Regions from separate parts of the Rummeliibacillus sp. NPDC094406 genome, predicted to be linked through region 1. Evidence: riboswitches for the same ligand, from Rfam matches in the RefSeq annotation. Region 1 holds a riboswitch; the other holds the start of a gene.
The links. Region 1 has a riboswitch for S-adenosylmethionine ahead of metK (methionine adenosyltransferase). Riboswitches for the same ligand answer to the same signal wherever they lie in the genome.

Region 1 (15,079 bases):
GGAAGGCTTAAGGATACTTGGTATTAAGGCACCGAATGAAATGTAACTTAATAAGAGTTATGTAAATTAATTTCATAATGCAAAATTCATAAAAAATATACGAGCATTTAAGAGGGGTGATTAAAATGGTATTAAGACCTTATTCAAAATATGATTTCCCAAAGTTACAACACTATAAATTACACGAAGAACAACATTCTTTAACAATGATGCCACTTGATAGCTTATCGATATGTAATGATGATGCTTCACGACATCCGGTAGTTTTCGAGGATGATGGAGAAATTGTAACCTTTTTCGTTTTACATGAAAAGGAAGGAGTCGCTCCATATAGTACAACGGGTGATACAATTTTGTTACGTGCGTTTTCTACAAGTGCGATGCATCAACGTAAAGGTTACGCCAAAAAAGCCTTGCAATTTTTGCCTACTTATTTAAATGAACACTTTCCATATATTACGACTATTTATCTAACGGTTTATCTATTTAATGATAGTGCGAGAAATCTGTATGAAAAAATAGGATTTGTTGATACAGGGGCTCGAGAAATTCGTAGTGGAAGAGAGCTAATAGTGATGAAATGGGAAATTTTAAATAAAATGAATTAATTTCATAATGCAAAATTCATATACACTAAATGATTGCCCATTTTGTTCATGCGATGTTAATTCAGTGAGGTTCATTCATAGTCCTACTGGAAAAGCCCCGTAGGAACGTAGTAAAGGCAGTGGAAAAGTAGAAATAGATGAAAATTTATTGAAAATCTTGTATAGCTATATGGGTTGATGTGGAATTAGCGAAGACTCCCGCGGAAAGCGAAGCTAATTCCACATCATGAAAAAGTAGATTAATACTATCAATTTGCATTTAATACTTTTCAGTGCCCTAATCGTAGTGTCGAAGAGATTGAAGCTAAGCCTGTGGAAAGCGCCGTCTGTAGCGGAACAGCCACATCTGAATATTGAAAAGTTAATATGTTGAAACGCTCGTATATAAAAAACGAAAATGGATTTATGAAATTGATTCAAAAATATTAATAACAAGCAATTTTCACCCGATAATAGGGTTGTAAAGGAGTGATACGAATGGATTTGAATTCCATTATGGCTACGCAGCTATCGGAACTTCAACAAACGGTTCAAATGAGCATTTTACAAAATGCATTGAACATGAATACGACTGCTGCTGTTCAGTTATTAGATCAAATGCCTGAACAACCACAAGCTACACATCCATACAAAGGATCCGTGATTGACGTACAAGTTTAATCGAAATGCCTCCACAAGCTATCGAATTAAATTGACATGACTTTACAACTCCAATGACATCAGATTGTTCCTATGAACTATCTGATGTTTTTTTGTATAATATTCCTCCTAAAAACTAAACTAATAAATAAAAAAAGCGTTGTTAAATTGGAATATGAAAGATGAACTATTGTGCCAACACGCCGCTCGCATTGCTCGAGAATAAACCGTGCCCAGCTTCACACGTCAGCTTTTCGGGCAAGATAAAGCTTAAAGGGCGAGTTCCGCTTTTAAATGTATTAGATAACGTAAGAATACTCATGCGGTTTGTGAGTTGGTACTTTGGATAATATTATCAACAGTATTCATTAACATAGCTAATAAAAAAGGAGAATGTACATGTCCAATGTAGATGTATATGTTTCAGTAATGCATAAGTATTATAATTTTTCACCGAATCATGCTCCATGGGAATTTCATATAAATATAGATCCAGGAATGCTAACAGTATTTGATCAGCTCTTTGCACAAATGAAAAGTTGGGACGACAACAGTATAGTGAGAGCGCAAATTCCGGCAGTTCCATACCATTTTGACCAGCAAAATGATGAAGTGGATAAGCGTTTAAAGAAGGTCTATGCACTTATTCATGAATATGGAGATAAAGATACAAAAAAATTCATCGAACAAATGCCTTACTACAGTTGATTGCTGACGATGCCTTCGTTACACTAAATACGATAAGGAGTGAGCGAAGGTATGTTTACATATACAGATTTGAATGGTAACGGTTGTGGATTATCTTTTAAAAAGAATGCTTTCAGTATTATTCCAAAGCATGTACTTGTTTTAGCAAAGTATGAGGGAAAATGGTTGCTAACAGAGCATCCAGAACGTGGCTATGAATTTCCTGGTGGCAAAGTAGAAGGTGGAGAGACATTAGAAGAAGCTGCAGAAAGGGAAGTATTTGAAGAAACAGGTGCCAAAATTGTCAATGTGGAATGGCTTGCAACATACATGGTTCAAGAAAATGCCCCATTTACGAAAGCTGTTTATACAGCAACTGTCCAAAACTTTGATCAAAATCACCTAAATATGGAGACAAACGGTGCTGTATTAATGACTGAAGAACAACTATTAGCAAACAATCGATTAAGTTTTTACATGAAAGACTTAGGCATGAAAAAGATTTTAGAGAAGGTGAGTGAACGTGAAGACAAATGGTGAAATCGACTATTTAAGAGAATATCCTTCCCCAAATCCAAATATAAAATTAACAGAAATCACTTATTGGTCAGAAGGTTTACGTGTTAAAGGTTTGCTTGCTACACCAATTGCTAAAGCAAATTATGAAGGGATACTATATTTGCGTGGCGGCATGCAGGGTGTTGGAATGGTACGACCTGCACGTATTGCACAACTTGCTTCCCATGGATTTATTGTTTTTGCCCCATACTACAGAGGGGTACGAGGTGGTGAAGGAAAAGATGAATTTGTGGGGGAGGACCGTTTTGATGCGATTAATGCAGTCGATGTGTTAAAACATTTTTGTTTAAATAAACGCATTCATCTTTTTGCATTTTCAAGAGGTGGTATTATGGCGCTATGGACGGGAATATTGCGCGATGATATTACTTCAATTGTTACATGGGGTGGCGTTTCAGATATTAAATTTACGTATGAAGAACGAGTCGATATGCGCAGAATGATGAAAAGAGTACTAGGTGGTTCTCCGCAAAAAAATCCAATCGTTTACGAAGAACGGCAACCAATGCCTCGTGTTGATGAGATAAAAGCTCCTGTATTAATCATTCATGGTATGTTAGATGACAATGTAGGTTTTAAACATGCTCAGCTTTTGGAAAACGGCTTGAAGACTTTAAATAAGCATGTAGAGACTTGGTACTATCCTGAATATACGCATTTTTTCCCGAGTGATGTTAATCGAAAAGTTGTAGATAGTGCTTGTCAGTGGATGAAATTACAACAATTGTAATGGGGTGATGAATTGGGCTATATTAAAGCAAAGATTGATTTAAAGTTAAATGACAAAGACTTGGATTTTTCTCAGCGGTATCCTTATTGGCAAGAACTTTGGTCCAATTATTCTGAACCGTATTCAGAGGTTCAAATCCAAAGTTGGAAAGAAGAAGAACAGGCGATTGAAGAATTAGAAAAAATTAGCTTTATTTCACGTATTGAAGGACTTGTCAAAATTCAACGTATCATGTTAGATGAGAATAATCGAGCCTATTTTCAAAATCAAGCTTCTTTAAATGGAAAATTAAAATGGTTTTCTATTGTTTTCCATGATGCAGAGCTTACTGAAGGTATTGAGCTTCATAATTATGGAGAAGAAGTTTACTTCAACCAAGTAACAAAGGAAGAAGCAGAGCCCATTGTCGAGATGTTTGAACAATTGAAATGTAAAGTTGAATTTCTTCCTGATGATACGGATTAAATATGCTCCATTGTGCTCGTCATAAAATGATGTAATTGCAGAGAAGATTTAAAATGCTGAGAACGCAAATACAATTTAAAAAGTCGCAAGTAAAAGTAATGTATTCGTAAGTAAAAGTATCAAAATTGCAAGTAAACTCCTGATATTCGCAAGTAAGATCCACCAACACCCGTAAATATGTGGATGCCAAAACTAAAACCCCGAGCAGCTCGATCAAAACTGCTCGGGGTTTATCCGATATGGATTACTTATAGGTTCAAAACTAATTAAGCGATTGGTGCACCTTTTTTAGCGAAATCTTCGGAAACAACACCGAATTTTTTGAAGTTTTCATGGAACATACCAGCTAATTCAGTTGCTTTTTTGTCATAAGCTTCTTTATTAGCCCATACGTTACGTGGATTTAAAAGTTCTGTTGGAACACCTTCAATTGCAGTTGGCATTGCAAAACCGAAGATTGGATCTTTTTCAGTGAATACATCGTTTAGTTTGCCATCGATTGCAGCGCGTACCATTGTACGAGTGTAAGAAAGTTTCATACGGATACCTTCACCGTAGCTACCACCAGTCCATCCAGTGTTTACTAAGAATACATTTACTTGGTGTTCGTCAATTTTCTTACCTAACATTTCTGCATAAACTGTTGCGTGTAATGGGAAGAATGGAGCACCGAAGCAAGTAGAGAATACTGGTTCTGGTTCTACAACACCACGTTCTGTACCAGGAGTTTTAGAAGTAAAGCCTGATAAGAAGTGATACATTGCTTGTTCTTTTGTTAATTTACTGATTGGAGGTAAAACACCAAAAGCATCAGCTGTTAAGAAAATGACTGTTTTTGGGTGACCTGCAACAGATGGATCAACAATATTTTCGATATTTTGGATTGGGTACGCAACACGAGTGTTTTGTGTTAAAGTTACATCATCGTAATCAGGAATACGAGTTTCAGGATCTACGACTACGTTTTCTAAAACTGTACCGAAATTAATTGCGTTATAAATTTCTGGTTCTTTTTCAGCGGAAAGGTTGATTGTTTTAGCGTAGCAACCACCTTCAATGTTAAATACACCGTTATCTGACCAGCCGTGTTCGTCATCACCGATTAATTTACGATTACCATCAGCAGATAAAGTTGTTTTACCAGTACCTGATAAGCCGAAGAATAGGGCAACGTCACCTTCTTCTCCAACGTTTGCTGAACAGTGCATTGGAAGAATGTCTTGTTGTGGTAATAGGTAGTTCATGATACCGAAGATAGATTTTTTCATTTCACCAGCGTATTCTGTTCCACCAATTAAGATGATACGTTTTTCAATTGATACAATGATGAATGTTTCTGAAGATGTACCATCAACTTCAGGATCTGCTTTAAATGTTGGAGCAGATACGATTGTGAAGTCAGCATCATGTATTGTATTAAGTTCCTCTTCAGTAGGGCGGATGAATAGCTGATGAGCAAATAGGTTATGCCAAGCGTATTCATTGACAACTCGGATTGCCAAGCGTGATTCAGGATCTGCGCCTGCAAAACCTTTAAAAACAAAAACTTCTTCTTTTTGTTTTAAATAGTTAACAACTTTGTTATATAATGAATCGAATACTTCTGAAGAAATTGGTTGGTTAATTTTACCCCAATCAATTTTATCTTGAGTTGAAGCTTCTTCTACCATATATTTATCTTTAGGAGAACGTCCTGTATATTTACCTGTTACTGCACGAACAGCGCCATCAACTGTTAAGATTGCTTCACCACGTGAAGTTGCTTTCTCCACTAATTGTGGGACTGAAAGTTGTTCCAAAATATTTTGACCTTGTAATAAATCCTTCAGTTCATTCGCAATTTCTATTGAATTCATCTTTGTTCGTACCATCCTTTTTATATTATTCCCGTGTTGTGGGTTTTTAATTTTCATTTCGAGAATTAGTATAACACATTCAGATTAATAGTCTATACTAATAGCTAATTAATTTTTAAAATTTATCTTTTTTTAATATGAATATAAAATAGTTTGACTTTCAAATCAATATCACTTACTATATGCATTAGAACGGATACTCTTATCCCGAGCTGGTGGAGGGTCAGGCCCTATGAAACCCGGCAACCTGCATTATCTTTCACGTGATGCGTTGGTGCTAATCTGATGCAAGGATGATTCCTTGAACGATAAGAGTGAAAGGTGCTTACGAAACATACCCTTTCCTCATTGGTTTACGATGAGTGAGAGGTTTTTTTTTTCAAAAAATAGAAGCAAATCTGATTTGTTTCATTATTATATGTGATTTGTAGAATTCTATTTATATTATGTAATGGCACTTTCTATATCCTCGTGTTAAAAAGCAGCTTTTTAGCTGGCTTGGCGTTTAGCTTAATAGTTTAAACGGACATGGGTAATGAGTACCGTATCTTTTTTCGAGAGGATCTCGTTGATAATAGGAGGAAACCAAATGACAAACAAAAGATTATTTACTTCAGAAAGCGTAACAGAAGGACATCCGGATAAAATCTGTGACCAAATTTCAGATGCAATTTTAGATGCAATTATTGCAAAAGATCCAAACGCACGAGTAGCTTGTGAAACAACAGTTACAACAGGGCTTGTACTTGTAGCAGGTGAAATTACAACATCTACTTATGTAGATATTAAAGGAATCGTACGTGATACTGTTACAGAAATTGGCTATACTCGCGGTAAATATGGTTTCGATGCTGAAAACTTAGCTGTACTTGTTGCGATTGGCGAACAATCACCTGATATCGCTCTTGGTGTTGACCAAGCTTTAGAAGCTCGTGAAGGCTCTATGACAGATGCAGATATTGAAGCGATTGGTGCAGGGGACCAAGGTTTAATGTTTGGTTACGCTTGTAACGAAACACCTGAATTAATGCCACTTCCAATTAGCCTTGCGCACAAATTAGCACGCCGCTTAACAGAAGTTCGTAAATCAGGCCAATTAAATTACTTACGCCCTGATGGTAAAACACAAGTAACAATTGAGTATGATGAAAACAACCATCCAGTACGTGTAGATACGATCGTTATTTCAACTCAACATGATGAAGAAGTGACGTTAGAACAAATCAAAAAAGATTTAAAAGCAGAAGTAATCGCAAAAGTTGTACCAGCTGAATTACTTGACGAAAGCACTAAATACTTCATTAATCCAACAGGCCGTTTCGTAATTGGTGGACCTAAAGGAGATGCAGGCCTTACAGGACGTAAGATTATCGTTGATACTTACGGTGGTTATGCTCGTCATGGTGGTGGTGCATTCTCAGGTAAAGACGCTACAAAAGTTGACCGTTCTGGTGCATATGCAGCTCGTTATGTTGCGAAGAATATCGTGGCAGCAGGTCTTGCAGAGCGTGCAGAAGTTCAACTTGCATATGCTATTGGCGTTGCACAACCTGTATCCATCGCAGTCGATACATTCGGCACAGGCATTGTAAAAGAAAGTGACTTAGTAGAAGCGATTCGTGAATTCTTCGACTTACGTCCAGCAGGTATTATTAAAATGCTTGATCTTCGTCGCCCTATTTACAAGCAAACTGCTGCATACGGACATTTTGGCCGCACAGATTTGAATGTTCCATGGGAAATTACTGATAAGGCAGAAGCTCTAAAAGCTAAATTTGCAGTAAAAGCTTAGTCGATTAATCACGCAAATCAATAAGTATAAAAAGGTCGTTCACTTTAATAGTGAGACGACCTTTTTAGTTTGTCTTAATTTCTAATAAAAAAACTGTTTTTCAAAAATAATTGGCAGCAGTTTTTTAGGTTATCCTAAGTCATTCTATTTTTATATGGTCGATTGTTTAATATTAAATTAGTTTTTAGACACTCTAACAAATATGAATTAGGGGAATGCTTTTTATTTATTTTTATTATTAATTTTATTAACCACTTTAATGGCTTCATTAATAGTTGCTACATTAAAAATTTGGATATTTGTATTAATCTCTTTTTGAATTTTAGCCGCTTCCTTTGCATTTTCACTTGGAACAATCATAAATGGAATACCTGATAGACTAGCAATTTGAATTTTCTCTTTTAAGGCTCCAATTGATAATATATCGCCCTTTTTGTCAATACCTCCAGTTATAGCAATTGGTAGTGTATTTTGCAAATTGCCTTTTATAATGATTCCTGATAATACTAGTGCTAACCCTGCACTATTTCCATCTATGTGATTTCTATTTAGAAATGTATCAATTTTTTTATCTTCAATTTTCAAATTATATCTTACGCTTTCTTTCATTTGTTCTACATCATCCTTTTTTAGATGAAACCATTCTAATAATTGACGATTTTTAGATTCGTAACGTAGTTGATTTGTTCCTTCAATTATATTAAGCGCATTTATATTTTGCTTATCTAAATGTTCTGTAACAGCTAATTTATTTTCCATAAACTTAAAATTCACTTGCTTTACTCCTAATAAATAGATATTTGAACCTTCAAAAATTTGTTCAGGCGGTTGATAAAGAAGAGCGACATGTGAAGTTGAATCATATAATATAAGGGGAAGTTCATAACAAAATAAAAGAAATGTTATACAAAAAATAGGATTGATTTTTCGTATGTATTGACTTTTTCTTTTGATAAGACGAGTTACTACTAAAAAAATTAAGAAGAAAAATAAAATAAAAATGAAAGTGAAACCACTGATTTTATCTTGAAGATATAACAGTAAGATTAAAAGGTAAGTGTAGAATCCAATATCTATAGGCGAGTTTTCATTTGTATTAGTAATATTATGGTATTAAATACTATATTATACTATTATGTTGATTAGTAGAAAAATAAGTGTTAGTCTAATATAAATCAGCATATATTCTGAGATGAAAGGATAGATAACCCTGAAATCAAATGAATTTTTCTTTTTAACGTGGGCAGCCTTTATAACGGGTTTTGCTTTTGTTCTTATTGCTATTTGGAACACAGATTGGATGCTTGTTGAACGAGGATATTACACGATTGTGTTAGGGTGGATTACTTTCTCCGCTTTTTCACTTGTTAAAACAATACGAGATAAAAAAGAGAATATAAGAGTTTCAAAAGAGTATTTGGGTCTTTGTTGGTTATCAACGATTGCGTCTTTTGGTATTGGCATGATTAGTATTTGGAATACCGAGTGGCCGTTAGTTGAAAAGGGTTATTATTGGTTGGGGATTATTTTCGTAATGTATACTTCATTTGCTCTGTCAAAGGAAATTCGCGATAGACAAAATTTTACTGATAAACAAAATGAAAGACTTCAATTCCGTGATGAATTTCAAGAACTCCAAGATGATTTCCCTGAGTCCAAGGCTGATTAAAAATCTTTTACTTGATAGACAATCAAAAGAAATTGCAATAGAGAGAAGTCACTATGATGTAATTTTTGTTGAAGTGGAATCAGCGAAAATTCTTTTTGCTCCAGGAGCAAAAAGAATTTTCTGCGACGAGTAATCGCAGGAGCAATCTTTACTTGCGGGAAAGCGAGCCAGAAAGACCCCGCAGCGAGATTTTCTCTGCAACGAAGCTCATCGGTTCGCCCGCGGAAAGCGAAGCTGATTCCAATTCATTTTATAGCGGATATAGTAGTTTTGAATAATGAATTAACGAAAATAAGAGCCTTGTTGAAAATTTAACAAAGCTCTTTTTATTTTTAGTTCAATCTTTTTCTTAAGGCATAATAGCTTCGTCTTTGGGATTATGCTTTTTCAATAAAATGACGAATAAGCTACCTAATGCACAAAATGCGCCTGACAGCATAAAGGCCCATGTATAAGAATCGAAAATATTATAGATTAAGCCACCGCCGTAAGCTGCCACTGCTGCACCCACCTGATGAAATGCTACCATCCAGCCATACATCATAGCACTTTTCTGTATACCGAATTCTCGTCTAGCAAGCCCGATCGTAGGAGGTACAGTAGCAATCCAATCGAGCCCATAAAAAACTGAGAAAATTATAAGTAGAGTAATAGAACCATTATTCAATGCAACTGGCAAAAATAATAAAGATAATCCGCGAAGTCCATAATAGAAAAATAATAACCATCGATTATCGATTTTATCACTTAGCCAACCAGATAAAGTTGTACCAACTAAATCAAATATTCCCATAAAACTAAGCATGGATGCGGCAAGTACCATTGGAATACCAAAACTCATACAATAACCAACAAAGTGAGTTCCTATTAATCCTGTAGTAGACAATCCGCATATAAAAAAACTACCAGCTAACAGCCAAAAAGCTTTACTCTTACACCCTTCAATTAATGAATCCCAAACAATTTTAAAAGGATTTTCTATAGACTTTTCAGTAGAAAATGTAGATGGCTCTTGTCCTGTTAATCCGAGAGCAGTTGTACCAATTTGTTTAGGGAAATCCTTCATAAATAGGAAAATAAGAATCAGCATGATGATGCTCAATCCAAAGATCAAGGCAATTGCATGATGCCAGCTATAGTTTTCTATTAATGTAGCAAGTACAGGTAGTAGGATAAGCTGTCCAGTTGCAGTTGCGGCAGTTAATATTCCTACAGCTAAACCACGGTGCTTTACAAACCATCGATTAGCTATTTGTGTACTGAGTACAGTTAAAAAAAGACTAGAACCAATTCCGATTATGACTCCCCATATTAGAACGAGTTGCCATTCTTGAGTCATCACAAATGTTAAGCCTAACCCGAATGATAAAAGAAGCATAGATGCTAACATGACATTTTTTAGTCCGAATCTTTCGACAAATGCAGCCATAAAAGGACCTGAAAATCCATATAAAAATAAACCAATTGCAAAAGCAAATGAAATAACTGGCCGGCTCCAGTTAAACTCAGTTTCAAATGGCTCTATAAAAACGCCAGAAGAGGATCGTATAATACCTGCAACAATAATGGAAAAGAATGTTATAACCAAAATAATCCAACTATAATGAATCTTTTTCATATAAGCATCTCCGTTTTATAAAGTTTAATATGTAATTGATAAAGCATAAAAAGAATCAAATCAGCTTATTTTTAAAAAGGCTCGGAATGGGAAATTCCGAGCCCTAAATTAAAAGCGAAGAACGATTGTTCAAATAGCGTCTGCAGATGGATAAAATAGATAGATAGTTTACAAACAATCTTCCTTACTTTTACAAAACCAAATCATAAAAATTATCGTGGTAATGGACTATTTTGAACAGATTTATAAAATTGCCCTTTTTCATAATATTCATGGATAATGCGGTTCATTTCTTTTTTATCGTCCTCATTTAGTTCTCGAACTACCTTTGCAGGTCGGCCAAACGCAAGTGTGTTTGGTGGGATTTTCTTTCCTTGTGTTACTAGGCTACCAGCACCGATAAATGCACCTTCACCAATTTCAGCACCATCTAAAACGATGGAAGCCATACCGATTAGTGCACCTTTTTTAACATGGCAGCTATGAAGGGTAACTTGATGACCAACCGTTACTTCATCTTCTAAAATAAGTGGAGCAGTAGGGCTTTGATGTAAACAACATAAATCTTGAACATTTACTTTTCGACCGATAATTGTAGGTGAAACATCACCACGAATAACGGTATTATAAAAAATAGACGAATCTGGACCTATTGTCACGTCACCTGTAATAACAACGTTGTCACCAATAAATACAGATGGGTCAATAGATGGTTTTTTATCTTTAAATGGATAAATCATCGAAAATACGCCTCATTTCAAGCTAAGATTATAATATTATCGTAACAAACCAATGAGTTAATTGGAACAGAAATTCATATAATGCGTTAAAATATAGACAGGAAAGAATGAGGAGAGAGTTATTATGTGGAAATGGGAAGCAGAAGGTCAGGCTAAAGCAGTTGTGGTATTTATACATAGTGCATATGAACATCATCGTCGTTATGCTTGGTTAATCGAAAAATTAAGAATGTCTGGAATGCACGTAATTACAGGAGATTTACCTGGGCATGGGGAAGAAAGCAGAGGTAAAAAGGCACATGATGAAGATTTCAGAGATTATGGGAAATTTATCCGCCAAATGATGCAAATAGCTTTAAACTATAATTTACCGATATTCATCATTGGTCATGGACTAGGTGCAGCCCTTGCAATTCAAATCGAACAAAAATATAAATACGAATGTGCAGGTTTGATCTTGACATCGCCATGGTTGCATTTGATTCATCAACCTTCAAAATTATCCAATGCTCTTACCGGATTAAGCAAGTTGACTGGAAATATGAAGATTCATCACGATGTAACGGTAAAACAATTAACACGAAGTTATGATTTTTATAAAGAAGAAAAAGATGATTTTTATTATAATTCCGTCATTACTGTAAATTGGTATCGAGAGCTTCATCAATTTATGAAGGCTGTTTCTACAATGCAAGAAGGATTTCCAGATATCCCTGTATTGTTAATGAATGGGGGAAATGATAAAATCGTTTCCCAAACTCATAGCAAAAAATGGCTTGTACAACAAAATATATCGGAGATGCAATATAAAGAATGGAATGTATGCTATCACGATCTTTACCAAGAACCAGAGCGTGATGAAATTTATCAGTATATGGAATCTTTTATCTTTAATGCATTACGAAATATTGGATATATTATATAAAATAAGAAAAAAGTACAAAAAGGTTATGATAAGCGATAATTTGCTTAGCATAACCTTTTTGTCTTTTGGGATAGTAGAAACATACTTTCCTTAAGTCTTACAAAACAAGTTAAGTGAATAAAAACAACATTATTATTCATTATATTGTTTAATTTTTCATCTTTGTATTCGTTGAAACAGGATGAATTTTCCTGCTAATATGTTGTCGCCAGTGGACAAAAATTGAAATTATGAACTTTTAAAATAAAAGATTCTATTGAAATGCCCATTTAAAGCTAATTGAATTAATTTAATAATTTAATGTTCAATCAAAAACACGAACATATTACTTTTAGTTGAACTCTGTTTAGCTTCATATCCTATGAGTAATTCTAATGATTGAAGACGGAGTGTTTTATAGAAAAGTAGTATAATAAAGACTTAGACTGAACGGAGTGAGGAGGTTGGTCATTTACTTGCGGAAAGCGTCCGTCTGAACGAAAAAATAAAAAACTTATCATTAGTTAAAATTAATTATAGAACGTTCGTGTTTTTTGCTTTGTGAAGAATTCGTGAAATTAATTTATTTTAATAATATAAAAATTATAAAAAACGTCACATTGTCCTTGTGGAGAGTACATATTGTGACGATTTTATGTCAATTTCGTTTGTAAACGATTACAATGGGTGCATAATATAAGTGTTTTATTTTAAAATAAAAATCAATGATATATAATTGACGAATAATATTTTGCAAGAATATTTAAATAATATGATTATATTTTGTCAAAATTCAACATGATGGGAGACAACAAGATGAAAACCATAATTGATGCTGTTTACAACTTTTTATGGGGACCGTGGATGATTTATGGGATTTTACTAGTTGGATTAGTATTTACTATCTTAACTAAGGGTGTACAAGTTAGATTCTTAAAAGACATGTTCGGTCAAATTTTCCATGGTAAAAAATCTGATGCAGGCGTTTCTTCATTCCAAGCCATGTCGATGGCGCTATCTGGTCGTATTGGTACAGGTAATATTGCTGGTACAGCTACAGCAATTGCTTTCGGGGGTCCTGGTGCTATATTCTGGATGTGGGTGACAGCTTTCATCGGTGCAGCAACAGCTTATGTAGAGTCAACACTTGCTCAAATTTATAAAGAAGAAAAGAATGGACAGTATAGAGGTGGTCCCGCGTACTACATTCATCATTTTACTGGTAAAAGATGGTTAGGTATGGTTTTTGCCATTGCGGCATTAATCGCAATGTCAGTTCTTCAACCGACTGTACAATCAAATGCAATTGCTGATGCGATGAAAACAGCATTTAATATTCCACACTGGGTATCAGGTTTAGTTGTTTGTCTAATCTTAGGGACAATTATTGTTGGTGGTGTTAAACGTATTGCTAGCGCAGCGTCTGTCATCGTACCTTTTATGGCAATAGGATATATTTTAGTGGCAGCAATTATTATTATTATTAATATTGATCAAGTACCTGCAATATTTGGCCTGATTTTCCGCAGTGCATTTGGTGCAGAGCAAATATTTAGTGGTATTTTGGGTGCAGCGATTGCATGGGGAGTTAAACGTGGTATATATGCAAATGAGGCAGGACAAGGAACAGGTCCTCACTCATCTGCAGCTGCAGAAGTATCTCATCCTGTAAAACAAGGTTTAGTACAAGCTGCTTCTGTCTATTTAGATACATTCCTAGTTTGTACAGCTACAGCATTCATGATTTTGTTTACAGGTATGTACAATGTACAATTAGATAATGGAAAAGGTGAATTTTTAGTAGAAAATATACCGGGTATTGATGCAGGTACAGCTTACACACAGGCAGCTGTAGATGCAGCATTTCCAATCGGTGGTTTTGGAGCAGCTTTTGTTGCCATTGCATTATTTTTCTTCGCATTTACGACAACAATGGCGTATTACTATATTGCTGAAACAAATGTTTCTTATATCTTTGATGGAAAAAAACAAAAAATTGGAATCCGTTTCGTTCAAATATTAATTATTTTAGCAACATATTTCGGTGCAGTAAAAACATCTGAATCTGCATGGACTCTTGGTGATATCGGTCTTGGTATAATGGTTTGGGTAAATGTCATATCCCTAGTATTCTTAGTAAAACCGACGCTTATTGCACTTAAGGATTATGAACAACAGAAAAAAGCTGGTAAAGATCCAGAGTTTGATCCTGTGAAACTTGGTATTAAAAATGCTACTTTTTGGGAAGAACGACTTAAAAAATAATGTTTAGATAAAAGGTGTCTGCAGTTCAATTGCAGACACCTTTTCTACTTTGATTGAGACAGAAAATACAAAAAAACCTCTTGGAAATTACAACGATGAATTTTCTAAGTTTCCTCCATCTTTATAGACACTCTTCAATGCTGCTTCCTCTGCGGATATTCTCACAAACATCATAACCATATTTAAAATAGTAAATAGAACCGCAGTATAATATGCTTGGAAAATTAATGGGATAACTGCAATCTCTAATGCGACAATCAAATAATTGGGGTGGGGTAGCCATTTATAGGGCCCTTTCTTTACTAAGTTTGCATCCGGCAACACAATAATTTTCGTATTCCAAAAATGTCCTAATGACTTGATAGCCCACACTCTACCTACTTGTAGTAGCAAAAAGGATGCGAGTAACAAAATCCATAATGGATTAAGGGATGCATTTTTTACGTAGTGTTCAATGAATAGACTGCACAAGAATGATACATGCAGTAAGACAATAAATGGATAATGTGATTGCCCGAATTCAATAG
Region 2 (15,079 bases), on a different contig from region 1:
CGAAATGCGTTTAGAAGGAGCCACTTATATGGACATTATGAACGCAGGCGGGGGTATTCATGCTACGACAAGGATGACAAGAGAAGCAACAGAAGAAGAGCTGATCGAACAAACTGCAAAGCGCCTCAATTCCTTTTTAGCACATGGTGTTACGACGGTTGAAGGAAAAAGTGGATACGGCTTAGATTTAGAAAACGAATTAAAGCAATTACGTGTGATGAACTATTTACAGCAACATCATGTAATAGATCTTGTGCCAACTTTTATGGGAGCACATGCTGTACCCCAGGAATATAAGGGGAGAGAAGAAGAATACGTTGAATTTTTGATCGAAGAAGTATTGCCAGTAGTTGCTGACCAAAAATTAGCGAAATTTAATGATGTTTTTTGTGAAGTAGATGTGTTTACACCTGAGCAAGCGGAGCGGATTTTAGAAGCAGGGAAAAGATTAGGATTGATACCGAAAATTCACGCGGATGAGATCAAACCATATGGAGGAGCAGAACTTGCAGCAAAAGTAGGTGCAATTTCTGCAGAGCATTTATTAAAAGCATCAGATGAAGGGATAACTAAAATGGCTGAAGCTGGAGTCGTTGCATGTTTGCTTCCTGCAACCGCACTGTATTTAAGAGAAGAAGCAGCAAAAGGTCGCCGAATGATTGACCAAGGAGTTCCTGTTGCTATTTCGACAGACTGTAATCCAGGTTCGTCTCCAACAACATCGATGCCACTTGTAATGAATTTAGCTTGTATTTCGATGAGATTAACACCTGCAGAAAGTTTATGCGCCGCAACATTTAATGCAGCTTGTGCCATTCAAATGGACGATAAAATTGGTTCTATTGAAATAGGAAAACAAGCGGATATTGTGCTATGGAATGTGGAAAACTATCAAAAGCTCCAATATCTTTTTGGCGTCAATCATGTTCAAAAAGTCTGGAAAAAAGGTGTAAAGGTCATAGGTTAAGTATTATTTACAAAAGCTCTTATGATGATTAATCATGATTTCAATGTAAATCATTCAGAAAATAGTGTATGCATGAGTAAATTACCCAGGAAATCAAGAGTCGGTCATTATGGCTATCTTCGTTGAAGTGGAATTAGCGGAGACTCCTGTGGGAAAACGAGCTAGACGAGACCCCGCAGGAAGCGAAGCGTACGAGGAGGCTCGTCAGTTCGCCCACGGAAAGAGGAGCTAATTCCACTTCAAGCGATAGCGAATTTGTACTTTAAAAATTAGTAAGAAATAGTTTATGCTTCACGAACATAGTCAAAATTAGCGTATAGATAATATCAATAAAATTTATAAACTTTCAAAAGGCAAGACTCGAAGGGAGTTAGACATCAATGATTCAATTGGATGGCAATCAATTAACGATAGCAGATATGAAAGCTATTTTATATGAAGATGAAAAAGTTGAAATTGCTGAATCAGCTCGTGCTGCTGTTGAGCAAAGTAGACGCGCAGTTGAACAAATTGTCCAACATAAAAAGACAGTTTATGGCATTAATACGGGCTTTGGTAATTTTAGCGATGTGAAAATAGCAGGAGAAGATACTCGACTATTACAACTGCATTTAATTCGATCACATGCTTGTGGAGTTGGAGAACCTTTTAGCGAAATCATTTCAAGAGCAATGGTCGTTTTACGATTAAATGCATTATTGAAAGGGTTTTCAGGCATTCGCTTAGAGGTACTTGAGCGTTTAGCTTATATGGTTAATCATCGAATTCATCCTGTTATTCCGCAACAAGGATCACTTGGTGCATCAGGAGATCTTGCCCCTCTGTCACATTTGGCATTAGTACTAGTTGGGGAAGGATTTGTATGGCAAGAGGGAAAATCAGCAGCTTCAACAGAAATTTGGCGTGAACATCAATTACAGCCGATTGAATTAGAAGCAAAAGAGGGATTGGCGCTTATTAATGGTACTCAGGCAATGACTGCACAAGGGGTAGTTGCTTACGTCGAAGCAGAGAATCTTGCTTGTGATAGTGAATGGATTGCTGCTATGACAATTGAAGCATTGCGTGGTATTACGGATGCATTTCATCCTGCAGTTCATGATGCAAGGGGCTATAAAGAACAAGTTGAAGTAGCAAAACGAATGAGAGAATGGTTAAAAGATAGTGAGTTAACAACGGAACAAGGGGAACTTCGTGTACAAGATGCATATTCACTAAGATGCATTCCGCAAATTCATGGTGCTAGCTGGCAAGTATTGAATTATGTAAAAGAAAAACTAGAGATTGAAATGAATGCGGCAACGGATAACCCATTAATTTTTGACGATGGGGAGACTGTCATTTCTGGAGGTAACTTTCACGGACAGCCGATTGCATTTGCAATGGATTTCTTGAAAATTGGTGTGGCAGAATTAGCAAATGTTTCAGAAAGAAGAATTGAAAGATTGGTGAATCCACATTTAAATGATGGACTGCCTCCGTTTTTGAGCCCAGAACCTGGCTTACAATCAGGTGCGATGATTTTGCAATATGCAGCAGCAAGTCTTGTATCTGAAAACAAGACATTGGCACACCCTGCTTCAGTCGATTCAATTCCATCCTCAGCGAACCAGGAGGACCACGTAAGTATGGGAACGATTGGTGCTAGGCATGCTTATCAAATTGTTAAGAATTGCCGAAAGGTATTAGCGATAGAAGCGATTTGCGCTGCACAGGCAGTTGAATATAGAGGGGTTGAGTTTATGGCTCCTAAGCTAGGAGGCAAATGGCAGGATGTTCGGAATGTTGTGCCGAGTATAAAAAAAGATCGAATGTTTAGCCAAGATATTGAACGATTGGCAGATTATTTATGTCCATAAAGAAGTTTCATCAGTTTGTCCTTCTTCGTAAGGACGGAGCATAATGAAACTAAAACTATTGTTAAAAATAAAATAGAGTTAAAAAGCTCTCCTAAACTATTTTTGGTATAATATGAACCTAACAACTGATAATAGTTTACGAATGGAGAGAGTTTTATTTTGGAAAATCAACCTCATATATTATTAATTGATGGTATGGCACTTCTTTTTCGTTCATTTTTTGCAACAGCGCCTATGCATCAATTTTTTAGAAAAGAAGATGGAACACCTACAAATGGCGTACAAGGATTTGCTAGACATGTGTTAAGTGCACAAGCTTTAATGCGACCAACACATATAGCTGTTTGTTGGGATATGGGCGCTAATACATTTCGTAATGAGCTTTTTGATGGTTACAAAGCGAATCGACCAGCACCACCTGATGAGTTAAAGCCACAATTTGATATGGCACGAGAAGTATCTGAAATGATTGGCTGGAAGAACTTTGGAACCGTTGGAATGGAAGCAGATGATACAATCGGATCCATAATCGATAAATGGAAAGATGATGCGAAGATCACTGTAGTAAGTGGTGATAAAGATTTACTTCAATTACTCAACCCATCTACTACGATTGCTTTGACGAAAAAAGGTTATACAGAATATAACGTGTATACAGATCAACGTTTCAAAGAAGAGTATGAAATCGAACCACCTCTATTTGCAGATGTGAAAGCATTTATGGGGGATTCAAGTGATGGCTACCCAGGCGTGAAGGGGATTGGACCGAAAACAGCATTGAAGCTGATCCAATCATATGGCTCAGTTGATGGCGTATTAGGAGCATTAGATGAGTTAAAGCCAGGTCAACGTACAAAGATTCAAGAAAATGAAGAAATGCTTAAGCTCTCTTTACAATTAGCAAGAATCAATACAGAAGTACAAATTGATGCAACCATCGATGATTGTGAGCTACCGATTTGGGATGAAGCCAAACTTGAACAGCTTACAATGGATGGGTACTCACTTATTTCTCGTCATGCACGTTCATTGCTGTAATGACTTAGATGTAATTTTGACAAAGCTTAGTATTTTACGATTTTTGTGATAGGAAATTTCTCGAATTTGGCTTTCGCGCGTACGACCACCGTTATCATGGATGATTAAGAGGATATCATCATCCTTTTTTTCAAAGCCGATTAGTGGTACCCAGTGATAGTTGAAATCCCCTTTAAAGAAAAAGTGAAGGGAGAAATATCGATCGAATTTCATAGCAACAGGGTGACCAGCCTCAATTTCTTTTAGAGCATCATTTAGACTACAATTGCGAATCTCATAAGATGGACCTAAAATTTTTTTCATATTTCGAATCATGCGATGTGAAAACAGTCCAATTCTTGTGCAACCAAGCAATTGATAGAGCTGATTGATGCTTTTTTTCTGTTTTTCTGGTTGTAGGTAGTTAAGTAAGACATATGCTGTTGTGGGGCCACATGCGGAGTTTTGATATTTTTTATTAACTGATGTTGCGTACTGAGATTGGCCTTCTACTGGTAGTTGAATACGCATTGTTGACCTCCGAGTTTGTTGGATTTGGAGACGATTTACAGATTATTTTAGTATAGATTTATTCAAAAAAGCGAACATAAAATGGACCATTGTTATATACCATATCAATTAGAACATTGTCTACTAAGCGGAAGATGGCGACTCCTGCGGGAAAGCGAGACAGGTGAGACCCCGCAGGTAGCGAAGCGAACGAGGAGGCTCACCGCTCGCCCGCGGAAAGCGCCATCTGCAGCGGCATAATGAATAAAAGTAGTATTTGAATTATTAAATTGCATATTCAGAAAAATATTCGTGTTTTTAAACTGAAACTGACTCATAAATAATTTAAAAGAAAAAGACTGTAAATAAACTCAAATTTCTTCGAGTTTGTTTACAGTCTGAGACCTACCAAAAAAATTTGGCAGGCCTTTAAAAAATTACTTTTGAGCATCCAAGAAAGTTGTTACATCTTGAGGAGATTTTGCATTTGCACTGTGTAAGTGAGCAAGTTTTTCTCCATCTTTGAAGACTAAAAGACTTGGAATCCCCATCACTTGATATTTGTCTGATATCTCTGGGAAATCATCACGATTGATTTCGTACCAAGTGAATTGATTGTATTCTTCGATAATTGGATCGATGAACATGTTCATACGTGTGCAGTCAGGGCACCATCCAGCAAAAAATTTGACGATTACTGGTTGTGAAGATGAAATAATTTCGTTGAAATGTTCTTCTGATAATATTGGTTTCATTTGTAAATCCCTCCTATCCACATAGTCTACACGTTCTATTGGTTTAGATGCTAGTAAATTGTTTGCAAAATAATGTGGATATGGTGTGTTCCAGCATATTTCTCTATTAATATAGTTATTTTATACATTTTATTATGAAAATTAGATTTTTTCGTTGCAGAATTTCACCAAATAGTCTAAAATTAATTCCAGATAAGGAAGTTTTATTTTTTTTAACTATAAAATGAATGAGCATTCATTCAAAAGGGGAAAGGGAGGATTTGCTCATGGCTTATCATATTAGAAAAGCAGCTGTACTAGGTTCAGGGGTTATGGGTTCTGGCATTGCCGCCCATTTAGCAAATATCGGAATTCCAACTTTACTTTTAGATATCGTTCCAAAGGAGCTTTCAAAAGAAGAGGAAGCTAAGGGATTAACACTAGAAGACTCTAGTGTTCGAAATCGCTTTGCAGTTAGTGCAGTGCAAAAACTATTGAAACAAAAACCTGCTCCATTAACGACGAAAAAAAGCTTAAATTTAATAAATGTAGGGAACTTAGAAGATGATTTAAACAAGTTAACAGACGTTGATTGGATTATTGAAGTAGTCGTTGAAAATTTAGATATTAAGAAAAACTTATATGAAAAAATTGATGCAGTCCGTAAGCCTGAAGCAATTGTCAGTTCAAACACTTCAGGAATTAGTATTAACGCAATGGCAGAAGGTCGTTCAGAGGATTTTAAAAAGCATTTCTTAGGAACGCACTTTTTTAACCCACCACGTTATTTGAAGTTATTAGAAGTAATCCCAGCGCAAGATACACTACCTGAAGTAGTTGAATTCATGCAACAATTCGGTGAAAACCGCTTAGGTAAAGGGGTAGTACTGGCAAAAGATACACCAAACTTTGTAGGTAACCGTATTGGTACTTACGGGTTACTGATCACATTACAAGTGATGAAAGAAAAAGGCTATTCAGTTGGTGAAGTAGATTCTGTAACAGGTCCTCTAATCGGTAGACCTAAATCAGCTACACTTCGCACACTTGATGTAGTTGGATTAGATACTTTTGTCCACGTAGCTAAAAACGTATATGACAATACAACTGGTGATGAGCAAAAGGTATTTGAAACGCCAGATTACTTGCAAAAGATGGTTGATAATGGCTGGTTAGGTGCGAAGTCTGGCCAAGGATTCTTCGTGAAAAAAGGAAAAGAAATTTTCGAATTGAATTTGGATACTTTCGAATACGAATCAGTGAAAAAACTAAAAACAGCATCTATTGAAATAGCCAAACAACAAAAAGGTCTAGCTGCTAAAGTGAAAACATTAACTTATGCAAAAGACCGTACTGGCGAACTACTATGGAGTATATTCGCACCAACTCTTTTGTATTCTGCACAATTACTTGGAGAAATTGCAGATGACATTGTCGCAATCGATCATGCAATGAAATGGGGATTCGGTTGGTCTCAAGGTCCATTCGAAATTTGGGATGCAATTGGTGTGAAAGAATCTGTAGAAAAAATGCAAGCGGAAGGATTAGAAATCCCTTCATTTGTCACAGCATTACTAGATAAAGGCTATACAAGCTTTTATTCAGAATTAGAAGGGGATTTAGCTTATTTTGATGGTACTGATTATAGACGCGTGCCATTCAATGAAAAAGCAATTGACTTAAAACGTTATAAGAAAAAGCATGGCGTACTAAAAAGTAATGCTAGTGCTAGTTTAATAGACTTTGGAGATCAAGTACTGTTATTAGAGTTCCATTCAAAATCAAATGCACTTGGTTTAGATATTATGCAAATTTTAAACCATGCTTTAGATTTATTGAGTAATTCTGATTATAAAGGAATGGTTATCGGTAACCAAGCCAAGAACTTTTCAGTTGGTGCGAATCTAGCAATGATTTTAATGGAAGCGCAGGATGATAATTTATTTGAATTAGATCATATCGTGAAGACATTCCAGCAAGGAACGCTTCGTATCAAGTATTCGGATAAACCAATCGTAACAGCACCATTTGCAATGACACTTGGAGGTGGAGCAGAGGTTTGCTTACCATCTGCACATATTCAAGCAACAATGGAAACCTATATGGGCCTAGTAGAAGCTGGTGTGGGATTAATACCTGGCGGCGGCGGGAACAAAGAACTTTATATCAAACACTTAAAAGGTCTTCCGAAAGGTGTAGAGATTGATTTACAAGCTGTTGCAAACAAAGTATTTGAATCCATTGCAATGGCAAAAGTTTCAACGTCTGGTGAAGAAGCAAGAGAAAATAATTTCTTAGATTTTGCAGATGGAATTAGTGTTAACCCAGATCATCAGCTATATGATGCGAAACAGGCAGTATTGGCATTGGCAGAAGCGGGATACAAATCTCCTGTACGTGAAAAAGTTCCGGTTGTAGGCGAAACGGGCTATGCAATGTTATTACTAGCGGCGCAAAACCTATTACAATCTGGCTTTATTAGCGAACATGATTTATTGATTGCGAAGAAATTGGCTTATGTCATTGCAGGGGGAAATGTTCCGTACGGCACATTAGTGGATGAACAATACCTTCTAAATCTTGAGAGAGAAGCATTCATTAGCCTTGTTGGACATCCAAAATCACAGGCAAGAATGCAACATATGCTTATGAAAGGAAAACCGTTACGTAACTAATCATTATGTAGCGATAAAGGGGGAAATCATATGCGTGAAGCCGTAATCGTAGCAGGTGCAAGAACACCAATTGGAAAAGCGAAAAAAGGATCATTAGCGACGGTTAGACCCGATGATTTGGGTGCTTTAGTCGTAAAAGAAACATTAAGAAGAGCAGGATATGAAGGTCCAATAGATGATTTAATCTTAGGCTGTGCAATGCCAGAAGCTGAGCAGGGAATGAATGTTGCGCGTATTATTGGTGCATTGGCTGGTTTACCCGATACTACTCCTGCTGTTACAGTGAATCGGTTTTGTTCATCTGGTTTACAATCAATTGCTTACGCTACAGAACGTGTAATGCTTGGCCATTCAACAGCCATTATTGCAGGTGGTATCGAATCCATGAGTATGGTGCCAATGATGGGAAATGTGATTCGTCCAAATGTAAAGCTTGCTGAAGAAGCGCCGCGATATTACATGAGTATGGGGCATACAGCTGAAGAGGTCGCAAAGAAATATGAAGTAAGCCGTGAAGAGCAAGATGCTTTCGCTGTAAGATCCCATGAGCTTGCTGCAAAAGCGATTGCAGAAGGTAAATTTGTCGATGAAATTGTTCCTGTGGAAATTGAAAGACATTATGTTGATGAAAACAATAAACCACAAACGAAGAAATTTATTTTTGCTATGGATGAAGGGGTTCGAGTAGGTACATCTACAGAAACACTTGCTAAATTACGTCCAGCTTTTTCTGTAACAGGCAGTGTTACAGCTGGAAATTCTTCGCAAACTTCAGATGGTGCAGGTGCAGTGCTTGTTATGGACCGTGAAGAAGCGGAAAAACAAGGGTTGAAGCCAATGGCAAAATTCCTAGGCTTTGCAGTAGGTGGAGTACCACCAGAAATTATGGGAATAGGACCAACTGTTGCAGTACCGAAAGCGTTGAAAATTGCAGGACTATCAATTGAAGATATCGATTTATGGGAGATAAACGAAGCCTTTGCATCACAATCAATCCAAGTCGTACGTGAACTAGGCATCGATTTAGAAAAGGTTAATGTCAATGGTGGAGCGATTGCTGTAGGACATCCGCTAGGTGCAACCGGTACAATCTTAACATTAAAACTGATTCATGAGTTAAAACGACAAGGTAAAAAGTATGGAGTTGTCACAATGTGTATCGGTGGCGGCATGGGTGCAGCAGGGGTATTTGAAATTCTTTCATAATCATTCAAACAAAGGGGAGAAAATAATATGACAGAAAATACATTGAACCTAATTAAAGGTGGTAGCTTTTTAACAGAGGATATTAATCCTGGGCGGGTATTTACTCCAGAAGATTTCACAGATGAACATAAAATGATTGCGAAAACGACTGAAGATTATGTACAAAACGAAGTCTTACCAGTAGTTGATAAATTAGAAAATCATGAATTTGAAAATTCAGTTCGTCTATTGAAAAAAGCAGGTGAGCTTGGATTATTAGCAGCTGATGTACCAGAAGAATATGAAGGGCTTGGTCTAGACAAAGTTTCTTCAGCTCTAATTGCTGAAAAAATGTCTGTAGCAGGTGGCTTCTCAATCACTCATGGTGCACACGTAGGAATTGGTTCATTACCAATCGTATTATTCGGTAATGAAGATCAAAAACAAAAATACCTACCAAAATTAGCGTCTGGTGAACTGATTGCAGCTTATGCTCTTACAGAACCAGGTTCAGGGTCTGATGCTTTGGGTGCGAAAACAACTGCAAAACTGAATGCAGAGGGTACTCACTATATTTTAAATGGTGAAAAACAATGGATTACTAACTCAGGGTTTGCGGATGTCTTTGTAGTGTATGCCAAAATCGATGGCGATAAATTCTCAGCATTTATCGTTGAACGTGCATATCCAGGTGTATCAACTGGTGCAGAAGAAAAGAAAATGGGGATAAAATCATCTTCAACACGTACTCTAATTTTAGAAGATGTAGCAGTACCTGTTGAAAACTTATTGGGTGAAGTAGGACGTGGCCATGTCATTGCCTTCAATATTCTCAATATCGGTCGTTACAAATTAGGTGTAGGTTCAATCGGTGCTTCAAAACGTGCACTTGAATTGGCTATTTCTTATTCAAACCAACGTCAACAATTTAATACACCAATTTCATCATTCAATTTAACAAAAGAAAAACTAGCGACAATGGCTTCTAAATTATATGCTTCAGAATCTTTGATCTATCGTACAGTTGGCTACTTTGAAGATCGTATGAGTCAATTAAGTGAAGAAGACAAAAATGATGGCAAAGCAATTGCAGCATCAATCGCTGAATATGCAATTGAATGCTCTATTAACAAAGTATTTGGTTCTGAAACATTAGATTATATCGCGGACGAAGCAGTACAATTACACGGTGGTTATGGATATATGCAAGAATACGAAGTAGAACGTATTTATCGTGATTCTCGTATTAACCGTATTTTCGAAGGAACAAATGAAATCAACCGTCTAATAGTTCCGGGTACTTTCGTGAAAAAAGCGATGAAAGGCGAGCTACCACTTCTACAACAAGCACAAAGCTTACAATCGGAATTGTTATCGATGATGCCAGAAGAAATTAGTGATGAACCATTAGCACAAGAAAAATATTTAGTGAAAATGGCAAAGAAAATTGCATTACTTGCAGCTGGAACTGCTGTACAACGATTTGGCCCAAAATTAGAAGTAGAACAAGAAATATTAGTCAATATTGCTAATATTGCAAATCAATTATTCGCGATGGAGTCAGTAGTTCTACGTACAGAAAAAGCAATTGCTCGTGATGGTTTCGATAAATCGGCACAAAAAGTCCTTTATACAGAAATCTTCGTACAAGAAGCATTTGCGGAAATTGAAAAAGAAGCGAAAGAAACAATTATTGGTTCGGTAGAAGGCGACGATGCACGTATGTTGTTATCTGCATTACGCAAACTTACACGCTTCACTCCATATAACTTGATTGCGAAAAAGCGTCAAGCATCTGTAAAACTTATTGCTTCAGAAAAATATACTGTCTAATGAATAAAATTTGAATAAAAAAGAGATATCCGGTCATTATAAATAGTGATCGGATTTCTTGCGTGTAAACGGAAGACTCTCTACAATTGAGTGAGAAAGAAATCCAGTTTAAAAGGAGCTTTTAGATGACGATTAAAATAATTCAATATCCAAAATGCACGACTTGTAGAAAAGCACAAGCTTGGCTAAAAGAAAATGACGTTGAATTCACTCTACAGCATATTGTAGAAGAAACCCCAACAAAAGAAGAACTGGCAAACTATTGGAAAATGAGTGGTTTACCATTAAAAAAATTCTTTAATACATCAGGGATGAAGTACCGTGAACTGCAATTAAAAGATCGCCTAAATGAAATGTCTGATGATGAACAGTTAGATTTACTTGCTTCAGATGGCATGTTAATAAAAAGACCGATTGTCACAGATGGTCAAAAAATAACATTGGGATTTAAAGAAAATGAATTTGAAAATACGTGGAAATAAGAGAATTGAATGACTTGTTTTTATATTAAGAATATGTCAAAATTGAAGTGTATATTAATACATATTTGGAGGGTTAATTGATGAGCATACCAGCAGAATTACGTTACTCAGAAGAACACGAATGGGTTAAAACAGAAGATGGCAAAGTACGCATTGGTATTACAGAATTTGCACAATCTGAACTTGGTGATATCGTATTCGTTGAACTACCTCAAGTAGGAGACGAATTAGTAGCAGATGAGCCATTTGGTAGTGTTGAATCTGTAAAAACAGTTTCAGAACTTTATGCACCAATTTCAGGTAAAGTTGTGGAAATCAACGAAGAATTAGAAGACAGCCCAGAATTCGTTAACGAATCTCCATATGAGAAAGCTTGGATGGTCGTTCTTGAACCTACTGATGCTTCTCAAATCGAAAAATTACTTACAGCTGAAAAATACGCAGAACTAATCGAAGAATAACGATACTAGTAAAAGCGCCACACTTTTGTGTTGGCGTTTTTATGTATATATGCCTTGATTTGGATAAAGTGAAACTTCCATCAGTGGGGGTATTACTGCCCGTTAATTCGGGATTAACTGTAAGGAGGAATCGGCATGTCTGACAAAGTGCTCATTGTTGAAGGCAGGCAAGATAAATTGCAAATCCAACCCCTATTAGCAGAAAATATTCCAATCCTTTGTACGAATGGGACAATTAGTGCGAGTAAATTAGAAGAGCTGATTTACCCCTACGAAGAATATGATTTATATGCATTTTTTGACGAAGATTATTCGGGTGACTGTTTACGTGCTTTAATGAAAAAAGAATATCCAGAAGCGTGTCATTTACGTACGCTTTCTTTATATAAGCAAGTAGAGGCCACGCCTAGAAAATATTTGGCTAGAATATTATTAGCTGCAGATTTCAAGATTCATCCAGTGTATCTTATAGAATAGGAATGACAATTTATGCAAGAATGGACAATAGAACAATGGGAGAATATGAAGGAAAGTGAGCAATTATGCGCATTTTATTTATACACCCCAATGTGTGGTACATGTATGGTCGCCTCCAAAATGATGGAAGTGGTGGATCAGACATTACCGGATATTCCAATGGGAAAAGCTAACTTAAATTATGTTGAACAAATAGCATATGATTACAAAATTGAAAGCGTCCCATGTTTACTGATTGCTGAAGACGGAAAAATTCGAGATAAGATTTATGCATTTCAATCCGTTTCTTATTTATTCGAAAAATTTCATAAAAAGGATTGACGATACTCACATAGAGTGGTAAAGTATCAAACATAAATTAAATAAATATTTAAGTCGCTCTTATTTAGAGAGGTGGAGGGAAGTGCCCTATGAAGCCCGGCAACCGTCACAGTGTGTGACACGGTGCCAATTCACGCAAAGTTTAACTTTGGAAGATGAGAGAACGGTTTTCGTATATTGTACGGTAGACCCTTCTGCGAATCTTGCAGAAGGGTCTTTTGTTCGTTGCAGGCAATTATGGTTGATTAGTAGTGGTGTGAAAATAGGCTCTACCCAATTTGTTGGGGTGTTCTCACAATTTAGCAAAATGCATGAATTTTAATAATAAAATTTTTTTATGCAAATTTGTTGAAGTGGAATCAGTGAAGACTCCTGCGGGAAAGCGAGCCAGGGAGACCCCACAGCGAGATTGTCTCTGCGACGAAGCTAGCGAAGCGATGCAGGAGCACAAGCGAGGAGGCTCGCCGGTTCGCCCACGGAAAGCGAAGCTGATTCCACTTCATGTTATAGCATATTTGTACTATAAAAAGTTGACATAGAATTTAATATAGAAGGTGGTTTTGACAATGATTCAACTAGAAAATGTAGTAAAGAAATACAAGACCGCTAATGGATCTCTAACTGCAGTTAATGATGTTAATTTATCAATAAATGATGGCGAGATTTTTGGCATTATCGGTTATAGTGGCGCAGGTAAAAGTACTATGATCCGTTTACTAAATGGTTTAGAAAAACCTTCATCAGGTACGGTTACAGTAAATGGACAGAATATTTCAGCGATTAAGGGAAAAAGCTTAAGAAATGCTCGTCATAAGATCAGTATGATATTCCAACACTTCAACTTATTATGGTCGAGAACGGTTGAGGAGAATATCGCTTTTCCACTAGAAATTGCAGGTATTAGTAAAGCAGAAAGAGAAAAGCGAGTGCTTGAATTAATAGAGTTAGTTGGTTTGAGAGGACGAGAAAAAGCGTATCCTTCACAACTTTCAGGCGGTCAAAAACAACGAGTAGGGATTGCTCGTGCATTAGCGAATAACCCAGAAGTGTTACTTTGTGATGAAGCGACTTCAGCGCTTGATCCCGAAACAACGGATGCCATTTTAGATTTACTTGTTAGTATCAATGAAAAACTTGGACTAACAATCGTTTTAATTACCCATGAAATGCATGTAATTCGCAAAATTTGTCACCGCGTTGCAGTGATGGAATCTGGGAAAATAGTAGAACAAGGTAATGTTTTAGAAGTTTTCCAATCTCCTAAAGCAGATGTTACGAAGAAATTCGTTTCTCAAGTGACAGAAACAGCGGGTCATAAGGAGTCGATTTCTCAGATGATTGACAATTATCCAAATGATCAACTAATTAAATTATTCTTTGTCGGTTCAAAAACAGAACAACCTGTCATTTCGCATCTCATTCGACAGTTTGGTGTAGATATTAATATCGTTCACGGGAATATCTCCCCTACAAAAAGCGGTCCATACGGTACATTAATTGTTCGAATTAAAGGAAGCGATGAAAATGTTGCAAAGGCTGTGCAATTTTTAGATGAGCAAGGTATTAAAACGGAGGTGATCAAGAATGCTTAATGATCTCTTTCCGAATGTAGATTGGGAACTAATGTGGGAAGCAACCAGAGAAACAATCTATATGACAACTGTTTCAACAGCTCTTACATTTATCATTGGATTATTACTAGGAATCTTGTTATTCCTTACAAGTCCAACACAACTTTGGGCCAATAAACTTGTTAACTTATTAACAGGCTCCGTTGTGAATATTTTCCGATCAATTCCATTTATCATTTTAGTTATTCTTTTAATTCCATTTACAGAATTTTTGTTAGGTTCTATTCGTGGGGCAAACGCAGCATTGCCAGCATTAATAATCGGTGCTGCTCCATTCTATGCTCGAATGGTTCTGATTGCTTTACGCGAAATTGATAAAGGTGTTATTGAAGCGGCACGTTCTATGGGTGCTAAAACTTGGACAATCATTTGGAAGGTTTTAATTCCAGAGTCATTACCAGCGTTAATTTCAGGTATTACCGTAACAGCTGTAGCATTAGTCGGTTACACGGCTATGGCGGGTGTAATTGGTGCAGGTGGTTTAGGGAATTTAGCGTTCATGGATGGCTTCCAACGAAGTCGTAACGATGTAACATTTGTCGCAACAGTATTAGTGTTAGTTATTGTATTTATCATTCAATTTATCGGAGACTTCATATCAGCGAAAACCGATAAACGATAATTTGGTGTATACGTTTTAACGTTCACATAAAGAAAAGAAAAGGGGCAAAAGACATGAAGAAACTTGTAGCAGGAATTCTAACAGCATCACTAGCATTTAGCTTAGCAGCTTGCGGAACTGGTGATAAATCAACTTCAAATGGTGATTCAAAAGAAACAAAATTAGTAGTAGGTGCTTCTAATGTACCGCACGCAGAAATCTTAGAAAAAGCAAAACCAATTCTAGAAAAAGAAGGCGTCGATTTAGAAATCGAAAAATACCAAGATTATATATTACCAAACAAAGACCTTGAAGCGGACCGTTTA

Region 2: linked by a shared signal. The riboswitch ahead of ACIQ4I_RS15555 (methionine ABC transporter ATP-binding protein) and the one ahead of metK (methionine adenosyltransferase) in region 1 are both predicted to bind S-adenosylmethionine.

Annotation. Positions count from the first base shown of each region.
Region 1 covers NZ_JBIWGZ010000003.1:607,363-622,441, reverse strand. Annotated here, with positions in the region: gene argS (arginine--tRNA ligase) at 1-46, shown strand, start outside; gene ACIQ4I_RS11365 (GNAT family N-acetyltransferase) at 126-608, shown strand; gene ACIQ4I_RS11360 (putative motility protein) at 1,086-1,268, shown strand; gene ACIQ4I_RS11355 (transposase) at 1,647-1,955, shown strand; gene ytkD (RNA deprotection pyrophosphohydrolase) at 2,007-2,474, shown strand; gene ACIQ4I_RS11345 (alpha/beta hydrolase family protein) at 2,458-3,243, shown strand; gene ACIQ4I_RS11340 (hypothetical protein) at 3,256-3,708, shown strand; gene pckA (phosphoenolpyruvate carboxykinase (ATP)) at 3,975-5,564, opposite strand; SAM riboswitch class I at 5,764-5,879, shown strand; gene metK (methionine adenosyltransferase) at 6,154-7,356, shown strand; gene ACIQ4I_RS11325 (S16 family serine protease) at 7,579-8,130, opposite strand; gene ACIQ4I_RS11320 (YiaA/YiaB family inner membrane protein) at 8,561-9,025, shown strand; gene ACIQ4I_RS11315 (MFS transporter) at 9,375-10,643, opposite strand; gene ACIQ4I_RS11310 (gamma carbonic anhydrase) at 10,856-11,383, opposite strand; gene ACIQ4I_RS11305 (alpha/beta hydrolase) at 11,508-12,308, shown strand; gene ACIQ4I_RS11300 (alanine/glycine:cation symporter family protein) at 13,104-14,552, shown strand; gene ACIQ4I_RS11295 (isoprenylcysteine carboxyl methyltransferase family protein) at 14,640-15,079, opposite strand, start outside.
Region 2 covers NZ_JBIWGZ010000006.1:64,884-79,962, reverse strand. Annotated here, with positions in the region: gene hutI (imidazolonepropionase) at 1-967, shown strand, start outside; gene hutH (histidine ammonia-lyase) at 1,348-2,826, shown strand; gene ACIQ4I_RS15605 (5'-3' exonuclease) at 3,022-3,864, shown strand; gene ACIQ4I_RS15600 (C39 family peptidase) at 3,853-4,374, opposite strand; gene ACIQ4I_RS15595 (thioredoxin family protein) at 4,791-5,108, opposite strand; gene ACIQ4I_RS15590 (3-hydroxyacyl-CoA dehydrogenase/enoyl-CoA hydratase family protein) at 5,375-7,762, shown strand; gene ACIQ4I_RS15585 (acetyl-CoA C-acetyltransferase) at 7,793-8,968, shown strand; gene ACIQ4I_RS15580 (acyl-CoA dehydrogenase family protein) at 8,996-10,780, shown strand; gene ACIQ4I_RS15575 (arsenate reductase family protein) at 10,906-11,262, shown strand; gene gcvH (glycine cleavage system protein GcvH) at 11,343-11,723, shown strand; gene ACIQ4I_RS15565 (toprim domain-containing protein) at 11,859-12,200, shown strand; gene ACIQ4I_RS15560 (thioredoxin family protein) at 12,213-12,521, shown strand; SAM riboswitch class I at 12,579-12,683, shown strand; gene ACIQ4I_RS15555 (methionine ABC transporter ATP-binding protein) at 13,088-14,113, shown strand; gene ACIQ4I_RS15550 (methionine ABC transporter permease) at 14,106-14,774, shown strand; gene ACIQ4I_RS15545 (MetQ/NlpA family ABC transporter substrate-binding protein) at 14,828-15,079, shown strand, end outside.